DNA from 2 places in the Streptomyces sp. BBFR102 genome. Region 1 is predicted to be linked to the other one. Evidence: riboswitches for the same ligand, from Rfam matches in the RefSeq annotation. Region 1 holds a riboswitch; the other holds the start of a gene.

What was found. Region 1 has a riboswitch for glycine ahead of gcvT (glycine cleavage system aminomethyltransferase GcvT). Riboswitches for the same ligand answer to the same signal wherever they lie in the genome.
Region 2: another riboswitch for glycine. It lies ahead of gcvP (aminomethyl-transferring glycine dehydrogenase); the one in region 1 lies ahead of gcvT (glycine cleavage system aminomethyltransferase GcvT).

What each region holds. Positions count from the first base shown of each region.
Region 1 covers NZ_CP195757.1:4,461,273-4,471,673, forward strand. Annotated here, with positions in the region: gene ACSLIC_RS19895 (thioesterase II family protein) at 1-155, shown strand, start outside; gene ACSLIC_RS19900 (L-serine ammonia-lyase) at 454-1,836, opposite strand; gene glyA (serine hydroxymethyltransferase) at 2,000-3,271, opposite strand; gene gcvH (glycine cleavage system protein GcvH) at 3,291-3,668, opposite strand; gene gcvT (glycine cleavage system aminomethyltransferase GcvT) at 3,799-4,923, opposite strand; glycine riboswitch at 4,963-5,082, opposite strand; glycine riboswitch at 5,083-5,187, opposite strand; gene ACSLIC_RS19920 (AAA family ATPase) at 5,423-6,148, shown strand; gene ACSLIC_RS19925 (enhanced serine sensitivity protein SseB) at 6,230-6,997, shown strand; gene ACSLIC_RS19930 (enhanced serine sensitivity protein SseB C-terminal domain-containing protein) at 7,152-7,934, shown strand; gene ACSLIC_RS19935 (ABC transporter substrate-binding protein) at 8,628-10,304, shown strand.
Region 2 covers NZ_CP195757.1:405,656-416,056, reverse strand. Annotated here, with positions in the region: gene ACSLIC_RS01930 (MerR family transcriptional regulator) at 1-508, shown strand, start outside; gene ACSLIC_RS01925 (DNA polymerase IV) at 566-1,921, shown strand; gene ACSLIC_RS01920 (PRC-barrel domain-containing protein) at 1,926-2,297, opposite strand; glycine riboswitch at 2,414-2,511, shown strand; gene gcvP (aminomethyl-transferring glycine dehydrogenase) at 2,688-5,573, shown strand; gene ACSLIC_RS01910 (DUF5999 family protein) at 5,689-5,895, opposite strand; gene ACSLIC_RS01905 (hypothetical protein) at 6,184-6,774, opposite strand; gene ACSLIC_RS01900 (glutamate-cysteine ligase family protein) at 7,366-8,886, shown strand; partial or broken gene ACSLIC_RS01895 (VWA domain-containing protein) at 8,934-9,893, opposite strand; gene ACSLIC_RS01890 (CPBP family intramembrane glutamic endopeptidase) at 10,148-10,401, shown strand, end outside.

The sequences.
Region 1 (10,401 bases):
ACACCGATGTGAGTCTGGCGGACCTCCAGGGCTGGCGCCGCTACGCCGACTCGGTCGAGATCAGGGTCGTCGAGGGCGGCCACTACGACTTCATGGACGCGCCCGCCCGGCTCCTCACGTCCCTCGCCGCCGGTCGGTGGGCTGGTCTTTCGTGACGACCGGTCCGCCCGAGCGGCGATGCCCGTGTCAGCGATCCGCGCCGGAACGCGCGGCATGGGCGACTTCAGCACAGGTACGCCGGGCGTGCCCGCCCGGCCCCGTCCGCTTCCGACGACGCTCCGACCACGTCTCGGATCGCTCGAACTGGTATGCGGCCTCACTCCTGGGACCGCCCGGCGGCCATTCCAGGCCTTGGCTGCCGCAGCCCGGAGACCCCAGGGGCTTGCGCCGTGTGGCCGGAGAAGGCCCTGACAGCGCTGAAAGATACGAACGCACTGGTCAGGGCCTGTTCCCCTAGCACTCGATGATGTTCACCGCCAGCCCGCCCCGGGCCGTCTCCTTGTACTTGACGGACATGTCGGCGCCGGTCTCCTTCATGGTCTTGATGACCTTGTCCAGGGAGACCTTGTGGGAGCCGTCGCCGCGCAGGGCCATGCGGGCGGCGGTGACGGCCTTGACCGCGGCCATGCCGTTCCGCTCGATGCAGGGGATCTGGACCAGGCCGCCGACCGGGTCGCAGGTCAGGCCGAGGTTGTGCTCCATGCCGATCTCGGCGGCGTTCTCCACCTGCTCGGGCGTGCCGCCGAGGACCTCGGCCAGTGCGCCGGCCGCCATCGAGCAGGCGGAGCCGACCTCGCCCTGGCAGCCGACCTCGGCGCCGGAGATCGAGGCGTTCTCCTTGAAGAGCATGCCGATGGCGCCGGCCGCGAGCAGGAAGCGCACCACGGCGTCCTCCTTCTCGGCCTCGCTGGCGGAACCGGCGGCGAAGTTCACGTAGTAGTGCAGGACGGCGGGGATGATCCCGGCGGCGCCGTTGGTCGGGGCGGTCACCACGCGGCCGCCCGCCGCGTTCTCCTCGTTGACGGCCATCGCGTAGAGGGTGATCCACTCCATGGCCAGCGCCGCCGGGTCGCCCTCGGCGCGCAGCTGGCGGGCGGTGTGGGCGGCGCGGCGGCGGACCTTCAGGCCCCCGGGCAGCAGCCCCTCGCGGGTCATGCCCCGGCTGACGCAGGCTCGCATGACCTCCCAGATCTCCAGCAGCCCGGCACGGATCTGGGCCTCGGAGCGCCACGCCTTCTCGTTCTCCAGCATCAGCGCGGAGATCGACAGGCCGGTGTCGCCGGCCAGCCGCAGCAGCTCGTCGCCGGTGCGGAAGGGGTGGGTCAGCACGGTGTCGTCCAGCTTGATGCGGTCCTCGCCGACCGCGTCCTCGTCCACCACGAAGCCGCCGCCGACCGAGTAGTACGTCTTCTCCAGCAGCGTCGCACCGGTGTGGTCGAAGGCCCACAGGGTCATGCCGTTGGCGTGGTACGGCAGGGCGCGGCGCCGGTGCAGGACCAGTTCCTCGTCGGCGTCGAAGGTGATCTCGTGGACGCCCAGCACGTTCAGGCGGCCGGTGGCGCGGATCTGGGCGATCCGGTCGTCGGCCCGCTCCACGTCGACCGTGCGGGGAGACTCGCCCTCCAGGCCGAGCAGGACGGCCTTGGGCGTGCCGTGGCCGTGCCCGGTGGCCCCGAGCGAGCCGAACAGCTCGGCACGGAGCGAGGTGGTGTGGACGAGCAGGCCCTCGTTCTTGAGGCGGCGGGCGAACATCCGCGCGGCCCGCATCGGGCCGACCGTGTGCGAGCTGGACGGGCCGATGCCGACCGAGAACAGGTCGAAGACCGAGATGGCCACAGGAACTCCTAGCGGGGGGCGGACGGCGCTGTCCGCCGAAGGGGAGGGGGCACGGGGCTGCGGGACCCCGGGCGCGACGGAGGGTGCGGGCCGGCGAAAGCGGACCCACACCCTCCAGTGTGCGCGGTGCGACGCCGCCGGGGGGTGCCCGGCGGCGTCCGGGCTACTTCAGCCCGGTGTACAGCGGGTGCTTCTCGGCGAGGGCGGTGACCCGCGCCTTCAGCGCCTCGGCCTCGTAACTGGGCTTGAGGGCCTCGGCGATGATGTCGGCGACCTCGGCGAAGTCCTCGGCCTGGAAGCCGCGGGTGGCCAGTGCCGGCGTGCCGATGCGCAGGCCCGAGGTGACCATCGGGGGCCGCGGGTCGTTCGGGACGGCGTTGCGGTTGACGGTGATGCCGACCTCGTGGAGGCGGTCCTCCGCCTGCTGGCCGTCCAGCTCGCTCCCGCGCAGGTCGACCAGGACCAGGTGGACGTCGGTGCCGCCGGAGAGGACCGAGACGCCGTGGTCGGTGACGTCGGGCTGGACCAGGCGCTCGGCGAGGATGCGGGCACCCTCGACGGTGCGCCGCTGGCGCTCCGTGAACTCCTCGGAGGCCGCGACCTTGAACGCGACCGCCTTGGCGGCCACCACGTGCTCCAGCGGACCGCCCTGCTGGCCGGGGAAGACCGCGGAGTTGATCTTCTTGGCCAGCTCGGCGGTGGAGAGGATGACGCCGCCGCGGGGGCCGCCGAGCGTCTTGTGCGTGGTGGTGGTGACGACGTGCGCGTGCGGCACCGGCGAGGGGTGCAGCCCGGCCGCGACCAGACCGGCGAAGTGCGCCATGTCCACCATCAGGTACGCGCCGACCTCGTCCGCGATCCGGCGGAAGGCGGCGAAGTCCAGCTGGCGCGGGTAGGCCGACCAGCCGGCCACGATCAGCTTCGGGCGGGACTCCTTGGCGAGCCGCTCGACCTCGGCCATGTCGACCTGGCCGCTCTCGGAGTCGACGTGGTAGGCGACCACGTTGTAGAGCTTGCCGGAGAAGTTGATCTTCATGCCGTGGGTCAGGTGGCCGCCGTGGGCCAGGTCCAGGCCCATGATCGTGTCGCCCGGCTTCAGCAGCGCGAACATCGCGGCGGCGTTGGCCTGCGCACCGGAGTGCGGCTGGACGTTGGCCGCCTCGGCGCCGAACAGCTCCTTGACGCGGTCGATCGCGATCTTCTCGATCACGTCGACGTGCTCACAGCCGCCGTAGTAGCGGCGGCCCGGGTAGCCCTCGGCGTACTTGTTGGTGAGGACGGAGCCCTGCGCCTCCATGACGGCGACCGGAGCGAAGTTCTCCGAGGCGATCATCTCGAGGGTGGACTGCTGACGGAGCAGCTCGGCGTCGACGGCGGCGGCGACGTCCGGGTCGAGCTCGTGGAGGGGGGTGTTCAGAAGCGACTTCGAAGACATCACAGTCCCTGGGGTGGTCTCAGTTGCCGGAGAACTCGGTGTACGCGTCGGCCGAGAGCAGATCGTCCGGCTCCTCGGTGACGCGCACCTTGAACAGCCAGCCGCCCTCGAAGGGGGCGGTGTTCACCAGCGACGGGTCGTTCACGACGTCCTCGTTGATCTCGGTGACCTCACCGGAGACGGGGGAGTACAGGTCGCTGACCGACTTGGTCGACTCCAGTTCGCCGCAGGTCTCGCCCGCGGTGACCGTGGAGCCGACGTCCGGGAGCTGGGCGTAGACGACGTCACCGAGCGCGCCTGCCGCGTACTCCGTGATGCCGATCGTCGACACGCCGTTCTCGGCGGCCGACAGCCACTCGTGCTCCTTGCTGTAGCGCAGCTGCTGGGGGTTGCTCATGGGGTGAATTCTCCTGTACGCGGGGGTGTGCTGGTGAACGGAGGGTCTCGCGATCCGGGACGGACCGGGTGCGTCGCGTCACGTTGGGGCCCGGCGCCCGGCCGGGGCCGCCTCGGACGCGGGACGCGCGCTACTTCCGGCGCTTGTAGAAGGGCAGCGCCACGACCTCGTACGGCTCGTGGCTGCCCCGGATGTCGACGCCGACGCCGGACGTGCCGGGTGCCGCGTGGGCCGCGTCGACGTACGCCATGGCGATGGGCTTGCCCAGGGTGGGGGAGGGGGCGCCCGAGGTGACCAGGCCGATCACCTGGCCGTCCGCGACCACCGGGTAGCCCGCGCGCGGCACGCGGCGGCCCTCTGCGACCAGGCCGACCAGGACGCGCGGCGGGTGTTCGGCGGCCCTCTCGGCCGCCTTCTCCAGGGCGGCGCGGCCCACGAAGTCGCCCTCCTTCTCGAACTTCACCACCCGGCCGAGCCCGGCGTCGAAGGGGGTGAGCGCCTGCGTCAGCTCGTGCCCGTACAGCGGCATGCCCGCCTCCAGGCGCAGCGTGTCGCGGCAGGAGAGCCCGCACGGCACCAGGCCCGCGTCGGCCCCGGCGGCGGTCAGCGCCTGCCAGAGGGCCACCGCGTCGCCGGGCGCCACGAACAGCTCGAAGCCGTCCTCACCGGTGTAGCCGGTGCGCGCGATCAGCGCCTCGACCCCGGCCACGGTGCCGGGCAGCCCCGCGTAGTACTTCAGCCCGTCCAGCTCCGCGTCGGTGACCGAGGCGAGGACGGCCTGGGAGGCCGGGCCCTGAACGGCGAGCAGCGCGTACGCGTCGCGGTCGTCGCGGACCTCGACGTCGAAGGAGCCCGCCCGCCCGGTCAGCGCGTCCAGCACGGCCTGGGCGTTGCCCGCGTTGGCGACGACCATGAACTCGGGGGCCTCGACGGTACCGAGCCGGTAGACGATCAGGTCGTCGAGGATGCCGCCGTCCTCCTGGCAGATCATCGTGTAGCGGGCCCGGCCGGGGCCGATCGTGGCGATGTTGCCGACCAGGGCGTAGGCGAGGAAGCGGGTGGCGTCCGGGCCCAGCACGGTGATCTCGCCCATGTGGGAGAGGTCGAAGAGCCCGGCGCGGGTGCGCACCGCCTGGTGCTCGTCGCGCTCGCTGCCGTACCGCAGCGGCATGTCCCAGCCGGCGAAGTCGGTCATCGTGGCCCCGAGCGCACGGTGCGTGGCGTCGAGTGCGGTCGTACGGGGGGTCTGGCTCATATCCGGGCGCTCCCAGGGCATGACGGCGAGGGGGATCGATCCTCCCCATCTGTCATCGAAACCTGAGAGGTTCGCCGCGGCCACCCCGACGAGCGGCCGGGGCGGCCATGACTTGCACCTTGGGTGGGACCGACGGAACGGCCCGCTTTTCAGATGTGCCTCGCCCGCGCGGTACGGGGCCTGAGAGATTCAAGGGAGGGACTTGCTCCTTCGGCGTCCTGACCTGGGCTTCGAGGCCCAGCAGAACTCTCCCGCGCGGATTCAAGCGGCCGGTATGCAGTTCGCGCCCATCATTGCACGCACCCCGGCCCGGCAGCACCCCTCCCCGTGGGCGACGCGAGCGGCGGCTTCCGGCCAACCCCGGCCCGCCCGCACCACCCGGCGGAACCAACCGGCCCCGTCCGGCGTGACCGCCAGAGAACCGCCCGCGGCGGCGACGGGACCGGTAATCGGCTTGCGCCGCATTACCTTCTCTTTACACTCGGGGGAGATGACGCACGTGACCGCACGGGGGGAGCCGACCACGGTGCAGAGCAGCAGCGGCCGGGCGGTGTCCGCGCCGCCCCACACTCAAGGCGGGCCCACCCCGCCCGCCGTCGGCATGGCCCTGTCCGCCCTGCCCGCCCAGCCGGGTACCCGGCAGATTCCGGCCACCGTCCGTGACCTGCGGGGCCCCGGCGACCGCCCCGCCCCCGACACCCTCACCTTCGGCCAGGGCGACCTCGTCGTCGTCTCCGGCCTGCCCGGCAGCGGCAAGTCCACCCTGATCCGCCGCACCGTCCGCGCCGCCCGCGCCGACTCCCAGGACACCCGCGAGCAGTGGGAGGCCCGCCTCCCCGCCGCCCTGCCCTACGCCCTGTACCGCCCCCTCGCCCGCCTCGCCCACTACGCCGCCCTGCGCCGCCTGCTCCGCTCGGGCCGAAGCGTCGTGGTCCACGACTGCGGCACCCAGCGCTGGGTGCGCCACTGGCTCGCCCGGCAGGCCCGCCGCCGCGACCGCACCCTGCACCTGGTCCTCCTCGATGTCGATCCGGACACCGCCCTGGACGGCCAGCGGACCCGGGGCCGAGGGGTCAGCCGGTACGCCTTCCTGCGCCACCGCCGCGCCGTGGCCCGCCTCCTCGCCGCCCTCGACGCCGGCACCCCGCCACCGGGCTGCGGCTCCGCCGTCCTCCTCGACCGCGCCGCCGCCGACCGGCTGCGTACGCTCACCTTCCGTGCGTGAGCCGACTCCCGCTCCCCAACGGGCCCCGACGCGGGTAGGGTCGGGGCGCAGGCGAGGTATGTGTGATCAGGCGGTGAGCAGATGAGCGTCCCGGCCCAGGCCCCCCACGGGCTCTACGGCGGATGGCCCGGCAACGAACTGGAAGAGGCTCTGGCGGCGTCCCTCGGCGCCGAGTCGGCCGGCGGACGGCTGGTCGAGGTCCTCGGCCGCAGCAGTGTCTGGGTCCCGCTCCCCAACGGCGGCGGCCCCGAGAGCGGTTCCCTGGACCTGCCGACGCTGGACATCGACGGCGCCGCGTACGTCCCGGTGTTCAGCTCCGAGCAGCAGTTCCGCTCCTGCGTCGGCGGCCACCTGGCCTTCGCCGTCGCCCCCGCCACCGAGTTCGCCCGCGGCCTGCCCCCGCAGCTGGGCATCGCGGTCAACCCGGGCGGCACGGTGGGCGTCCCGCTGCCCCCGCTCGCCGTGGCCGAGCTGTGCCGCACCGGCCGCTCCCCGCTGGACGGGCCGGCCACCGGCGGCCGGGTGCGCACCTACGAGCCCGACTGGCAGGAGGACCCGGTGGACTTCCTCGGCGTCGCCGCCGGGGAGTTCGAGGAGTCCGGCGTGGTCGCCACCGCCCGCCGCTGCCTGGCCAGCGTCGAGGGCGAGGACCCGGTCCTGTTCATCGGCGTCGCGCTGAACCGCCGCGACGACGACGCGGCACAGCGCGCCATGGACGCCCTCGGCCGCGCCCTGGGCCGCACCCCGGTGCCCTGGCCGGTCAACCTCGTCCTGCTGGACGCCACCGACGACCTGGTGGCCCAGTGGATGGCGAACAAGCTGCGCCCCTTCTACCGGCGCGAGCCGTAGGCGGCCCGGCGCACCACGGCCCGACCCGTTCTGACCGACGGGCAGAGGGCCTAAGCTGTTTTCATGACCTGGCCGGTTCCGTGACACACGGAACCGGTCCCGGCGTGACGGGGGCAGGCCCCGGGGGACGAAGTGACGAAGGGGCGGTCAACAGGTGAGTGCGTCGGGCACGGCCGCGGCCGGGCAGGTCGAGCACATGCTGCGCCAGGTGGCCCCCGGGCGGTACGACGCCTACGAGGGGCTGCTGCACGCGCTCGCCGACCCCGGCGGGGAGGTCTGGATGCTGCTCTGGCACGGCCAGGCCGGCTCACCCGACGCCCAGTACGCCACCATGGAGGTCGACGGCCTCGGCTACGCGCCCTGCGTCACCTCCGCCCAGGAACTGGCGGCCAGCGGCTGGACCCGCGCCCACGAGGTGGTCTCCACCCATGAGGCCGCCGCCGGGCTCTACCAGGACCAGGTCGGCCTCTGGATCAACCCGCACGCCCCGGGCGGCGGTGTCGGCGTCCCCTGGGCGGACCTGCGCCGCCTCGCCGTCGGCCTCGACGCCCAGCCGCCGGGCCCGCTGCGGATCTCCGAGCCGGTCATCGAACTCCCGCAGTTCTACGCCCTGCTGGCGCAGAACGCGCACCGCACCCCCGCGCTCCGCTCGCTGCGCCGTGCCTGGGTCCAGCCCGCCCTCGGCGTGCCGTACCTGGCGATCGGCCTCGACGTGTACGACCCGGGCGCCCAGACCGTGGAGTCGGTGCGGGCGATGATGCGCCAGTCGGTCGGCGCGGTCCCCGACGGCCTCGCCGTCTCCACCGTCGCCATGTCCGACCCCTACGACCCGGTCGCCCTCTGGCTGCGCGCCCACGCCCGCCCCTTCTACGACCGCGACGCCCACGCGGCCCCGCCCGCCTCGGGGTACGGGTACCCGCAGCCGTACGGCCGCTGAGCCCGACCTGCGCGCTCAGGGCCGCCGGGCCGCCGCAGGCGGGCCCTCCATGCGGTGCGGCCGGCGATCCCGGCCGTCCTCGCCTGGTGCCGTCCACCCGGACGCCGGCGTGAGCCCGGCCCGCGCCCGCGCGTGAACCGCCCGGAATTCTGCCCATCATTCGCCAGGCGCCCCTTTTCGCGCCTTTCGCTCCCCTTTCACTCCCGCCCGCTCCCTTTCTGCTCCGGGCGCCCGCAATTCCGTCGGCACTTCCGTTGGCCAGAGGTTTGCGGGCCCTTCCGGTGGACACGAATGAGGCGAGCGGAATGAGGGCCCACCGACTTTCGCCGTCCAGCATTCGAGACAGTCCCCTTCCGTGCGTGCCCACCGGCGCGAGGGGACATAAGGGGGCTCGCCCGGCCAATGGGGCGAAGGGGTGCGGAGGTTCGGCTGACGGGGTGTGAAAGTCCGGTGTAGCGCAGCGTGTTCGTGCGGCAGCGAATGGTACGGAACCGCCGTCGCGGCGCCCCTGAAGGGGCGCTTCTGTCCGGTAAACGGCGCCGGAAGGAGTGATGTCCTGGATATGCGCGGTTTGTTGTCCGTCCGGGTCTCAGGTCGGTATCACCGCTATGCGGATCATTCTCCCCGGTGAGAGACGTGGGTAGTGTTCAGTCGGTCAAGACCTCTGTATGAATGCTGAACCGGGGTGGGCCCATGCGCATTTTCAAGTCCCGAGTCACTCGGGCGATCACGGTCGCGGCTGCGACCGCGCTGATCGTCACCGGGTGCTCCAGTGAGCGAGACACCACGGAAGGGAAGGGCAAGGACGGCGCCAAGGACACCTTCGTGTTCGCCGGCGCCGGCGACCCCGGCTCCCTCGACCCGGCGCTGGCCTCCGACGGTGAGACCTTCCGCGTCACCCGCCAGGCTTTCGAGGCCCTGCTGGAGCACGAGCCCGGCGGCTCGAAGCTCGTCGGCGGCCTCGCCGAGAAGTGGGACTCGAACGACGAAGGCACCGTCTGGACCTTCAACCTGCGCAAGGGTGTCAAGTTCCACGACGGCGAGAAGTTCAACGCCGAGGCGGTCTGCGCCAACTACGACCACTGGTTCAACTGGACGGGCGCGTACCAGAGCTCGGCCGTGTCGTACTACTGGCAGACCATCATGGGCGGCTTCGCCAAGAACGAGGACAAGGACGCCCCCAAGGCGAACTACAAGTCCTGCACGGCGAAGGACGAGAACACCGCCGTCATCGAGGTGAAGAAGCCCTCCGCCAACCTGCCCGGCGGCTTCTCGCTCCAGGCCCTCGCGATCCACTCGCCGAAGGCGCTGAAGGAGTACGCGAAGGAGGAGGCGTCCGCCAAGGACGACGCCATCACCTACCCCAAGTACAGCCAGGAGGCCGGCACGGTCGCCGGCACCGGCCCGTACAAGATCACGAAGTGGAACAAGGGCAACAAGGAAGTCGCCCTGGAGCGCTTCGACGACTACTGGGGCAAGAAGGCCGGGGTCAAGAACCTCGTCTTCCGCACCATCGACACCGAGGAAGGCCGCCGTTCGGCCCTCCAGGCCGGTGACATCGACGGCTACGACCTCGTGTCGCCCGCCGACGTGAAGACCCTGGAGAAGGCCGGCTTCCAGGTCCCGACCCGTGACGTCTTCAACATCTTCTACCTGGGCTTCACCCAGGAGAAGAACAAGGCGCTCAAGGACAAGGACGTCCGCGCCGCGATCGCCCACGCGATCGACAAGGACAACCTGGTCAAGACGCAGCTGCCCGAGGGCGGCGTCGCGGCCACGCAGTTCATCCCGGACACCGTCGAGGGCTACTCCGACAAGGTCACCAAGTACGCCTACGACCCGGCGAAGTCCAAGAGCCTGCTGAAGAAGGCCGGCGAGGAGAAGCTGAAGGTCGAGTTCTGCTACCCGACCGAGGTCAGCCGCCCGTACATGCCTTCCCCGGGTGACCTCTTCGAGCTGATGAAGGCCGACCTGGAGAAGGTCGGCATCACCGTCACCCCGAAGCCGATGAAGTGGGCCCCGGACTACGTCGACGCCACCGAGGCGGGCGGCTGCGAGCTGCACCTGTTCGGCTGGACCGGTGACTTCAACGACGCCTACAACTTCATCGGTACCTGGTTCGCCCAGTACGACAAGCAGTGGGGCTTCAAGGACAAGAAGGTCTTCGAGGCGATCGGGGAGGCCTCGAAGGAGGTCGACCACGCCAAGCGCGTCAAGCTCTACCAGCACGCCAACGAGGTCGTCATGGACCACCTGCCCGGCGTCCCGGTCTCCGCTTCCCCCCCGGCGATCGCCTTCGCCAAGGACGTGAACCCGCCGCTGGTCTCCCCGCTGACGCAGGAGAACTTCTCCGAGGTCACGTTCAAGTAAGCACCGCACCATGCGGCACCAGCGCCTCACGGTGCGTCAGGGTCCGTCCGGCCACGGCTCGTTCGCGGCCGGGCGGACCCGCCGCGTGCACGGTCGG
Region 2 (10,401 bases), 4.1 Mb from region 1:
CGTGGAGAGGGCCGGGGACGACATCGGATACCGGGGTCCCACCGCCTGCGCCGCGGCCGGGATCACCTACCGCCAGTTGGACTACTGGGCCCGCACCGGCCTGGTCGAGCCGAGCGTGCGGCCGCCGCACGGGGGCGGGGCGCAGCGGCTCTACAGCTTCCGCGACGTGGTCGTTCTCAAGATCGTCAAGCGGTTCCTCGACACCGGGGTCTCCCTCCAGAACATCCGCACCACCATCCAGCACCTGCGGGACGGCGGCTTCCGCGACCTGGAGCGGATGACGCTGATGAGCGACGGCGCCACCGTCTACCAGTGCACCTCGCCCGACGAGGTCGTCGACCTCCTCCAGGGCGGCCAGGGCATCTTCGGCATCGCCGTGGGCGTGGTCTGGGCGGACGTGGAGAGCGCCCTCGCCCAGCTCCACGGGGAGCGGGTGGACACCGGGGAGACGGTGCTCCGCCACCACCCCGCCGACGAGCTGGCCCGGCGGCGCAACCGGGCGGTGTGAACCGTTCCGCGGGCCGCCCCGCCGCCGTTGTCGGTGGCGTAGGGCAGCATCAAGGACGTGAGATCCGCGCCCACGATCCTCCATCTCGACATGGATGCCTTCTACGCCTCGGCGGAGCAGGCCGCCAAGCCGAGTCTGCGCGGAAAGGCGGTGGTGGTCGGCGGGCTCGGGCCGCGCGGGGTGGTGGCGACCGCCTCGTACGAGGCGCGGCGGTTCGGCGTCCACTCGGCGATGCCCACCGCGCAGGCGCGTCGGCTCGCCCCGCACGCCGCTTACCTCACCCCCCGCTTCACCCTCTACCGCGACGTCAGCAACCAGGTCATGGGGCTGCTGCGCCAGCTCTCCCCGCTGGTGGAGCCCCTCAGCCTCGACGAGGCATTCGTCGACCTGGAGGCGGGCGGGGCCGCCTTCGGCAGTTCCTCGGCCCGCGAGGTGGGGGAGCGGTTGCGGGCGGACATCAGGAGGGTCACCGGACTGAGCGGTTCGGTCGGGCTCGCCGTGTCGAAGATGCTCGCCAAGATCGGCTCCGAGCGCGCCAAACCGGACGGTCTGGTCCTCATCGAACCGGGAACGGAGCGCGAACTGCTGGCGCCGCTCCCGGTCCGGGTGCTGCCCGGGGTCGGCCCCGCCACCGGTGACCACCTGCGCCGCGCGGGCATCACCACCGTCGACGAGATCGCCCAGGCCGGCCAGGACGAACTGGTCCGGCTGCTCGGCCGAGCGCACGGCACCGGGCTGTACGCCATGGCCCTCGCCCTCGACGAGCGGCCCGTGGTCTCGGAGCGGGAGGGCAAGTCCGTCTCCGTGGAGGACACCTACGACCTGGACATCCACGACCGGGTCCGGGTGCGGGGCGAGGTCGCGCGGCTGGCGGAGCGGTGCACGAGGCGGTTGCGCGAGGCGGGCCGTTCCGGGCGCACGGTGGTCCTCAAGGTCCGCCGGTACGACTTCTCGACGCTGACCCGCTCGGAGACCCTGCGCGGCCCCACCGACGACCCCGCTGTCGTCCGGGAGGCCGCCGCGCGGCTCCTGGAGGGGGTGGACACCACCGGCGGGGTCCGGCTCCTCGGCGTCGGTGTGAGCGGCCTCGCCGACTACACGCAGGAGGACCTGTTCGCCCAGGCCGCGGCGGTTTCCGGGGAGCAGGGGGAGGCCCCCGAGGGGGCCGAGGCCGAGCCCGTGCTTCCGGTCGCGCCGACCGTGCCGCAGGAGCGGCGCTGGCCCGCCGGCCATGACGTCGTCCACACCACGTACGGCCACGGCTGGGTCCAGGGGAGCGGCGTGGGGCGTGTGACGGTCCGGTTCGAGACCCCGACCTCGGCCCCGGGCCGGGTCCGTACGTTCCGCACGGACGACCCGGAGCTCAGCCCCTCGGCCCCGCTGCCCTTGGTGGAGGAGGCCGGCGAGGAGTGAGCGGTCAGCTGTCCTCCGTGCCCGCGATGCGGCCGAAGTCGCGGTCCGGGGGCGGTTCGGGGGCGCCGACGTCCAGGCCGTAGTGGTGGTAGAGCTGGAGCTCCTGCTCCGGGGAGAGGTGGCGGCCCACGCCGAAGTCGGGGGCCTCGCGGATGAGGGCGCGTTCGAAGGGGATGCGCAGCCCGCCGTCGACCAGCTCGCTCGGTTCCAGGGGGACGAAGGCGTCGCGGCTGAAGAGGCCGGTGCGGACGGCGGCCCACTCGGGGACGCCGGTCGCGTCGTCCAGATAGACCTCGTCGACCGTGCCTACTTTGGTGCCGTGGCGGTCGAACGCCTTGCGTCCGATCAGGCTGCGGGGATCGATATCGCTCTGCACGGAACCCTCCCGGGGGCATCGCAGCACATCCGTCCCTCCTACGAAAGGGCACATCCTGCCGCTCGGCCACTCGGGGGACCCGGCATGGTTCCCGCTGGTAGGCTGACCATGGCTGTCGACCCCGTGCGGGAGAGTCCTCCGGCGATCAACGCGGAGGCGCCGAAGGAGCAAATCCTCCCCGGAATCTCTCAGGCCCCCGTACCGCACGGACGAGGTCACTCTGGAAAGCAGGACGGGAGGCGGACGCTCTGTGCGCGCCCCGGCCTCACCGACGGTGAAAACCGGTGCCCGCGCCGGTGAAGCTCTCAGGTCCGGATGACAGAGGGGGAGGCCGTAAGGGCACCCGCGGCGGGTGCCCCTCGCAGGTCGCGTCGACCAGGAGGCCTCCGCATGACCGCCAACCGCATCCCGCTCTCCCGCCTCGAACAGGGCGTCCCGTTCGAACAGCGGCACATCGGGCCCGACGCCGGTGACCGCGCCAAGATGCTCGCGCAGGTGGGGTACGGCTCGCTGGACGAACTCACCGCCGCCGCCGTCCCCGACGTGATCAAGAGCGCCGAGGCGCTGGACCTGCCCGAGGGCCGCTCCGAGGCGGAGGTCCTCGCCGAACTGCGCGGTCTGGCCGACCGCAACCAGGTCGTCGACTCCATGATCGGCCTCGGCTACTACGGCACCTTCACCCCGCCGGTCATCCTGCGCAACGTCATGGAGAACCCGGCCTGGTACACGGCGTACACGCCCTACCAGCCGGAGATCTCGCAGGGCCGGCTGGAGGCGCTGCTGAACTTCCAGACCACGGTCGCCGACCTCACCGGTCTGCCCACCTCCGGTGCCTCCCTGCTCGACGAGGGCACCGCCGCCGCCGAGGCGATGGCGCTCTCGCGCCGGGTCGGCAAGGTCAAGCAGGGCGTCTTCCTCATCGACGCCGACACCTTCCCCCAGACCATCGCGGTGATCGAGACGCGCGCCGAGCCGACCGGCGTCGAGGTGGTCGTCGCCGACCTTGCCGGAGGCATCCCCGCCGAGGTGGCCGAGCGCGGCGTCTTCGGCGTCCTCCTCCAGTACCCCGGTGCCTCCGGGGCCGTCCGCGACCTCAAGCCGGTGATCGACGCCGCGCACGAACTGGGCGCCGTCGTCACCGTCGCCGCCGACCTGCTCGCCCTGACTCTGCTGACCCCGCCCGGACAGCTCGGCGCGGACATCGCCGTCGGCACCACTCAGCGCTTCGGCGTCCCGATGGGTTTCGGCGGCCCGCACGCCGGATACATGGCGGTCCGCGAGAAGTTCGCCCGCAGCCTCCCCGGCCGCCTGGTCGGCGTCTCGGTCGACGCCGACGGCGACCGTGCCTACCGGCTCGCCCTCCAGACCCGCGAGCAGCACATCCGCCGGGAGAAGGCCACCAGCAACATCTGCACCGCGCAGGTGCTGCTCGCCGTGATGGCCGGGATGTACGCGGTCTACCACGGGCCCGACGGGCTGCGCGGCATCGCCGGGCGCACCCACCGCTTCGCGGCGCTCCTCGCCGAGGGGCTGCGCCGGGGCGGGGTCGAGGTCACCGAGGACTCCTTCTTCGACACCGTGACGGCGCGGGTGCCCGGCCGCGCCGCCGAGGTCGCGTCCGCCGCCCGCGAGCGGGGCATCAACCTCCGCCAGGTCGATGCCGACCACGTCTCGGTCGCCTGCGACGAGACCACCACCCGCGTCCAGCTCGCCGCGGTCTGGGAGTCCTTCGGCGTCAGCGCCGACCTTGAGCAGCTGGACGCGTCCGCACCGGACGCGCTGCCCGGGGCGCTGCTCCGCGAGGACGCGTACCTGACCCACCCGGTCTTCCACCAGTACCGCTCCGAGACCGCCATGCTGCGCTACCTGCGGCGGCTGGCCGACCGGGACTACGCGCTGGACCGGGGCATGATCCCGCTCGGCTCGTGCACGATGAAGCTGAACGCGACCACCGAGATGGAGCCGGTCACCTGGCCGGAGTTCGGCGCGCTGCACCCCTTCGCCCCCGCCGGACAGGCGCAGGGCTACCTCACGCTCATCCGCGAGCTGGAGGAGCGCCTGGCCGAGGTCACCGGGTACGACAAGGTCTCCCTCCAGCCCAACGCCGGCTCGCAGGGCGAGCTGGCCGGGCTGCTCGCCGTCCGCGGCTACCACCGGGCCAACGGCGACCTGGACCGCACCGTCTGCCTGATCCCCTCCTCGGCCCACGGCACCAACGCCGCCAGCGCCGTGATGGCCGGCATGAAGGTCGTCGTCGTCAAGACCTCCGACGACGGCGAGATCGAGATCGAGGACCTGCGGGCCAAGATCGAGCAGCACCGCGACCAGCTCGCCGTGCTCATGATCACCTACCCGTCGACTCACGGTGTCTTCGAGGAGCACGTCGCCGACATCTGCGCCGCGGTCCACGACGCCGGCGGCCAGGTGTACGTCGACGGCGCCAACCTCAACGCGCTGGTCGGCCTCGCCAAGCCCGGTCGGTTCGGCGGCGACGTCTCCCACCTCAACCTGCACAAGACCTTCTGCATCCCGCACGGCGGCGGCGGCCCCGGCGTGGGCCCGGTCGGTGTCCGCGAGCACCTGGCGCCCCACCTGCCCAACCACCCGCTCCAGCCCGCCGCCGGACCCGCCACCGGTGTCGGGCCGGTCTCGGCCGCCCCGTGGGGCTCTGCGGGCATACTCCCGATCTCCTGGTCGTACGTCCGGCTGATGGGCGGCGAGGGGCTCAAGCGCGCCACCCAGGTCGCGGTCCTCGGCGCCAACTACATCGCCAAGCGGCTGGAGCCGCACTTCCCGGTGCTCTACACCGGCCCCGGCGGACTCGTCGCCCACGAGTGCATCATCGACCTGCGCCCGCTCACCAAGGCGACCGGCGTCAGCGTCGACGACGTCGCCAAGCGGCTGGTCGACTACGGCTTCCACGCGCCGACCATGTCGTTCCCGGTCGCCGGGACGCTGATGATCGAGCCGACCGAGAGTGAGAACCTCGCCGAACTCGACCGTTTCTGCGAGGCGATGATCGCCATCCGTGCCGAGATCGAGCAGGTGGCCACCGGCGTCTGGCCCGCCGAGGACAACCCGCTGCGCAACGCCCCGCACACCGCCCGCACCCTCACCGGCGACTGGGACCACCCCTACACCCGTGAGGAGGCCGTCTTCCCGTCCGGTGTCCGCGCGGCCGACAAGTACTGGCCGCCGGTTCGCCGAATCGACCAGGCGTACGGCGACCGCAACCTGGTCTGCTCCTGCCCGCCGCTGGACGCGTACGAGGACTGAGCCGCGAGCCTTGCCCGCGGGGAGGGCGCAGACATGTGAGGGCCGGTTCGGATGCGTCTCCGAGCCGGCCCTGCCGTTTCCCCTCGCGCGGCGCCTGGCCGCCGCGCGCCCTCGCTCACGCCGCCGTGGCCACCCGGCCCGGGAGCAGCGGCCGGTGGGGTGCGACGATCTGCCCGTCGGGCAGCAGCTCGCCGGTGTCCTCGAAGAGGACGACGCCGTTGCACAGCAGGCTCCAGCCCTGTTCGGGGCGGTGCGCCACGAGGCGGGCGGCCTCCCGGTCGGCGGAGTCGGCGGTGGGGCAGAGAGGCTGGTGCTGGCACATGGGTGGGTTCTTTCCCTGCGATGTGGTTGCTGTCCTGCGGCTCGACGTGTTCTTCATGACCGCCCCCGTCTGATCGGTCGTCCCAGTGTTGCCCCGTGGCGCTGAATCCGCAGGCATTTCGCGGCAGCGCTCCTCACTGGGGGAGGACGCGTCACCCGTGCGGGCGGTTCATGTCAACTGCCCTGTCGATTCGGGTGGTTGGAAGTGGTCACATCGGACTAGCCCACAAGAGGGTGGTGCGCCCCGGGCGCGAGGAGGGGGCGTGCGACGTCCCCGCGCCCCGGGCGGTCAGGCCGGCAGCAGCGGGCCGGGCAACTGGCCGGGGGAGAGACGGCGGGTCAGCACCGGCAGCAGCTCGGACGCCGGGTAGGGCCGGTGGGCGGCGATGCCGGGCGGGGCCGGAGCGATCGGGACCAGCAGGTCGGTGGCGAGCGGGCCACCCCGGCCGGCGTCGGCCGCCGGGTCGCCGTGCAGCCAGAGCGTCAGCATGTACAGCCCCGGGACCGACAGCAGGCGCGGCTGGTGCGGGGCGGCGAGGTCGTCGGCCTGGCGCAAAGCCGCCTCGGTGGCGGTGACGTACGGGCCCTCGAAGAAGTGCGAGAAGGCCCAGCCGTCCGGAGTGAGGCGGGTGTCGGCGGCGGCCACGGCCCGCTCGCCGCTGCGGATCAGGAACCGCCAGCCGGCCAGCCGGGTCGGTGAGTCGCTCTCCAAGGTGGAGCGGTCCATGACGTGGACCGGCAGCGGGAGCTCCGGGCTGGTGGGGCCGGTCGCCGCGCGGAGCGCGGAGGTGCGGGCCTCGCGGACGGCCGTCGGGGAACCGAGGGCGGCGAGGACGCTGCGCTCGGCGGGCGCGGGAGCCGGGGAGAAGTGCAGCGGCATGATGGGTCGCCTCTCGTCGGGCAGGCAGGGGACATCAGGGCAGGCGCGGACGACGCTGTCAGCTCAGAGCGAAGGGGCGGGGCAGGGACCTTCGGTCCCCTCCGGTAGACCGGTGCGTGAGGCCGCGATGATCCGCCGGACAGGTCCTGGCGGTCACCAATTCACTGCCTCGTTCGCGGAGTTTATACGACGTGTGTTCCATCGGCGCTTCGCCTACCGGTGCTCAGAATTGCGGGCAAGGCGGTATTCGGTCGCCATAATGAGGGGTTCATCCGGATTTTCTCGGGACGGCACGCCTGTGACCTGGATATTCATCCCGCAGGCGGTCGGCCTGTTCCCGCCGGGGATTTCACCGCGCGCTCGCGGACCTGCGGGCCGAGTGGGCGGCGGGCCAGGGCCGAACAGGTGTCGCGATGCTGGAGGGCATTCGCCCGCAGCTTGCCGCGTGAATGTGCCCAGTGCCTCGGTCGGGATCGAGCCTAGCGCGCGGCGGGCTGCCGCGGGGCGTTATGGATCGCATTGCCTGGGCATCATCTTTCGTGGACCAGCCCTGGGCGGCAGCCGGGGACCAGTACCCCGGGGAGGGCGACGATGGGTGAGAAGGTCGAGGCGGGATCGTTCGATCTGGCGGATCGGCATGCGTTCCGGCGCAAACTTCAGCAGTGTCAGCGGGTGCTGGAGCGGATGCTGGACGAGAAGCGCTTCGACCGCCCGAAGAACCTCCTGGGTCTGGAGATCGAACTCAATCTCGCGGGCTCCGACGGCCTCCCGCGAATGCTGAACCAGCAAGTTCTGGAGCGGATCGCCAGCCGCGATTTTCAGACCGAGCTGGGAATGTTCAATCTCGAAGTGAATATCGCCCCCCACCGATTGGGTGATCGTGTACTGGACCGGCTGGCCGAGGAGTTGCGCATCGGCCTCGGGTATGCAGACCGTAAAGCCGGGGAGCTGGGCGCCGGGATCGTCATGATCGGAATTCTGCCGACCCTCACCCGCGACGATCTGGTCTCCGCCAATCTCACCGACGTCGACCGCTACCGCCTTCTCAACGATGAGATCATCGCCGCCCGGGGCGAGGAATTCCCGCTCGACATCGAGGGGGTCGAGCGGCTGCGCTACACCGCCTCGTCGATCGCCCCGGAGGCCGCCTGCACCTCCGTGCAGCTCCACCTCCAGGTGACCCCCGACCGGTTCGCCGCCGTGTGGAACGCCGCGCAGGCCGTCGCCGCCGTGCAGATCGCGCTCGGCGCCAACTCACCGTTCCTCTTCGGCAAGGAGCTGTGGCGCGAGTCGCGGGTGCCCCTGTTCCTCCAGGCGATCGACACCCGTCCGGTGGAACTGCAGGTCCAGGGCGTACGTCCGCGCACCTGGTTCGGTGAGCGGTGGATCTCCAGCGCCCGCGAACTCTTCGAGGAGAACCTGCGCTACTTCCCCGGACTGCTGCCGATCTGCGCCGACGAGGACCCCGAGGCCGCCCTGGAGGCGGGCCGGGCCCCCGCCCTCGCGGAGATGATCCTGCACAACGGCACCGTCTACCGCTGGAACCGGCCCGTCTACGGTGTCGCTGACGGCGTGCCCCACCTGCGGGTCGAGAACCGCGTTCTGCCCGCCGGCCCCACCGTCGTCGACGTGGTGGCCAACGCCGCCTTCTACTACGGGCTGGTCCGCGCCCTCGCCGAGAGCCGCACCCCGGTCTGGACGAAGCTCCCCTTCGAGGCGGCCGAGGCCAACTTCGACGCCGCCTGCCGGTACGGGATGGACGCCCGGCTCACCTGGCCCCGGCGCGGCAAGTACACCGGCACGGCCGAGACCGACGCGGCCACCCTCGTCCTGGAGGAGCTGCTGCCGCTCGCCTCCGCCGGGCTGGACGCCTGGGGCGTCGACCCGGCCGACCGTGACCGCTACCTCGGTGTCATCGAGGCGCGCTGCCGCCGGCGGACCAACGGCGCCGTCTGGCAGGCGGCCACGTACCACCGGGCACGGGAGAGCGGGATGGAGCGGCACCCGGCGCTCGCCGCGATGGTGCGCCGCTACAGCGACCTGATGCACGCCGGAGAGCCGGTGCACACCTGGCCGGTCGGGGTCACCGACGCGACCGCCCGGCCGGTCTGAGTCCGGCCGGGCGGGACAGGACGGGGCACGGGGTCGGGCGGCGACGGTCAGACGGCGCTGCCCGACCCCATGATCGCCTTGAGGATCACGGCGTGGATCTGCGCCGGGTCGTCGACCTGGTGGCCGGAGCCGCCGGTGGTCTCGGCGATCTCCTTGACCTCCTCCTCGTCGGCGGCCGGGCCGACCGCGAGCGCGATCACCGGGACGAGCCGGTCCGGATCGCGCAGCTCCTCCAGCTCGGCGACGAGGGAGCTGCGGGAAATCGACCCCGGGTCCTCGTCGACCCCGTCGGTGAGGATCACCAGGGCGTTGAACTTCCCGCTGACATGGCTGTCCTGCGCCGCGCGGTAGGTGGCGAGCGTGGTGTCGTGGAGCCCCGTCGCGCCGTCCGGGACGGGTGTGAGGGCGCCGAAGGCGGCGGTGAGGCGTTCGCGGTGGGCCTTGCCCTCCTCGTTCCGGTCGCCGAGTCGGCGGGTCTCGACCAGCTTGCGGTAGTCCTTGTCGCCGTCGAGGCGGGTGGCGAACTCCCACAGGCCGATCTCGTCGTCCGGGGTGAACTGGGAGAGCGCCTGGAGCAGCGACGCCTTGGTGACGTCCATCCGGGACCGGTCGCGGCCCGGCACCGGCTGCGCCATCGAATCCGAGGAGTCCACGACCGTGGTCAGCCGGGCGCTCTGCACCGTGATGGTCCACAGGCCGAGCGTCTCCTGCACCGCCTCCGGCTCCGGCGGCTCGAACTCCTCCTGGTCGTACGGCTGCGGAGTGCGGCCGCCCGCCGCGGTGACCACGGCCTCGCCGGCAGCGCCGGATTCCGGTCGGAAGCCGTGGCGGGTCAGGATGCGGCTGCCCTCCGGCTCACCGAAGAAGTTCATGAGGCGGACCGCCGCCCGGCTCTCGTCGGTGTTCTGCCCGCGCTCGTCGACCAGAGCGAAGGGGTGGTCGAGCAGCGGCGTGCCGTCCTTCGGGTAGAAGAGGTCGAGCCCCTCGTCGTCCTGGACACCGGCGTTGAGGACGGTGGCGATGGCGACGGCACGGCCCCAAGGCCGGGGGCGGGCGCAGCGGCCCCGTACTCATCGGGCAAGCTGTGTCGTCCCATTGCGGTGGTGCCGCTCCTTGAGCGATGAAGCAAGGAGAGGGGGACAGGCACGCCGTCGAGGACGCCCGTCCCCCTCGGCCTGTCGCGCACGATCTTCGGATCTGTTTTCGGGACCCTAGCGGGGTGTGCGGGCGGACGGGACGGGATTGCACAACTGGAGGCGGAGTGCGGACGGAGGCAGGGCTGGTGGTTGGTTCTCTGCGGGTGGAAGACCCCGCTCGGAGGGTGTTCCGGGACGAGACGCTGATCGTGCTGGCGCTGTCGCTGGGGGCGAGCGCCGTCTCCTCCCTGATCAGTTTCGTCGGCTCGGTCACCCGGCCGGGCGGCCTGAAGGATCAGGCGGCCAATCTCAACTCCTCGGCGGCGCCCGGGCGCCCGTGGCTGGATCTGGCCTGGCAGCTCTTCGGTATCGCGACCGC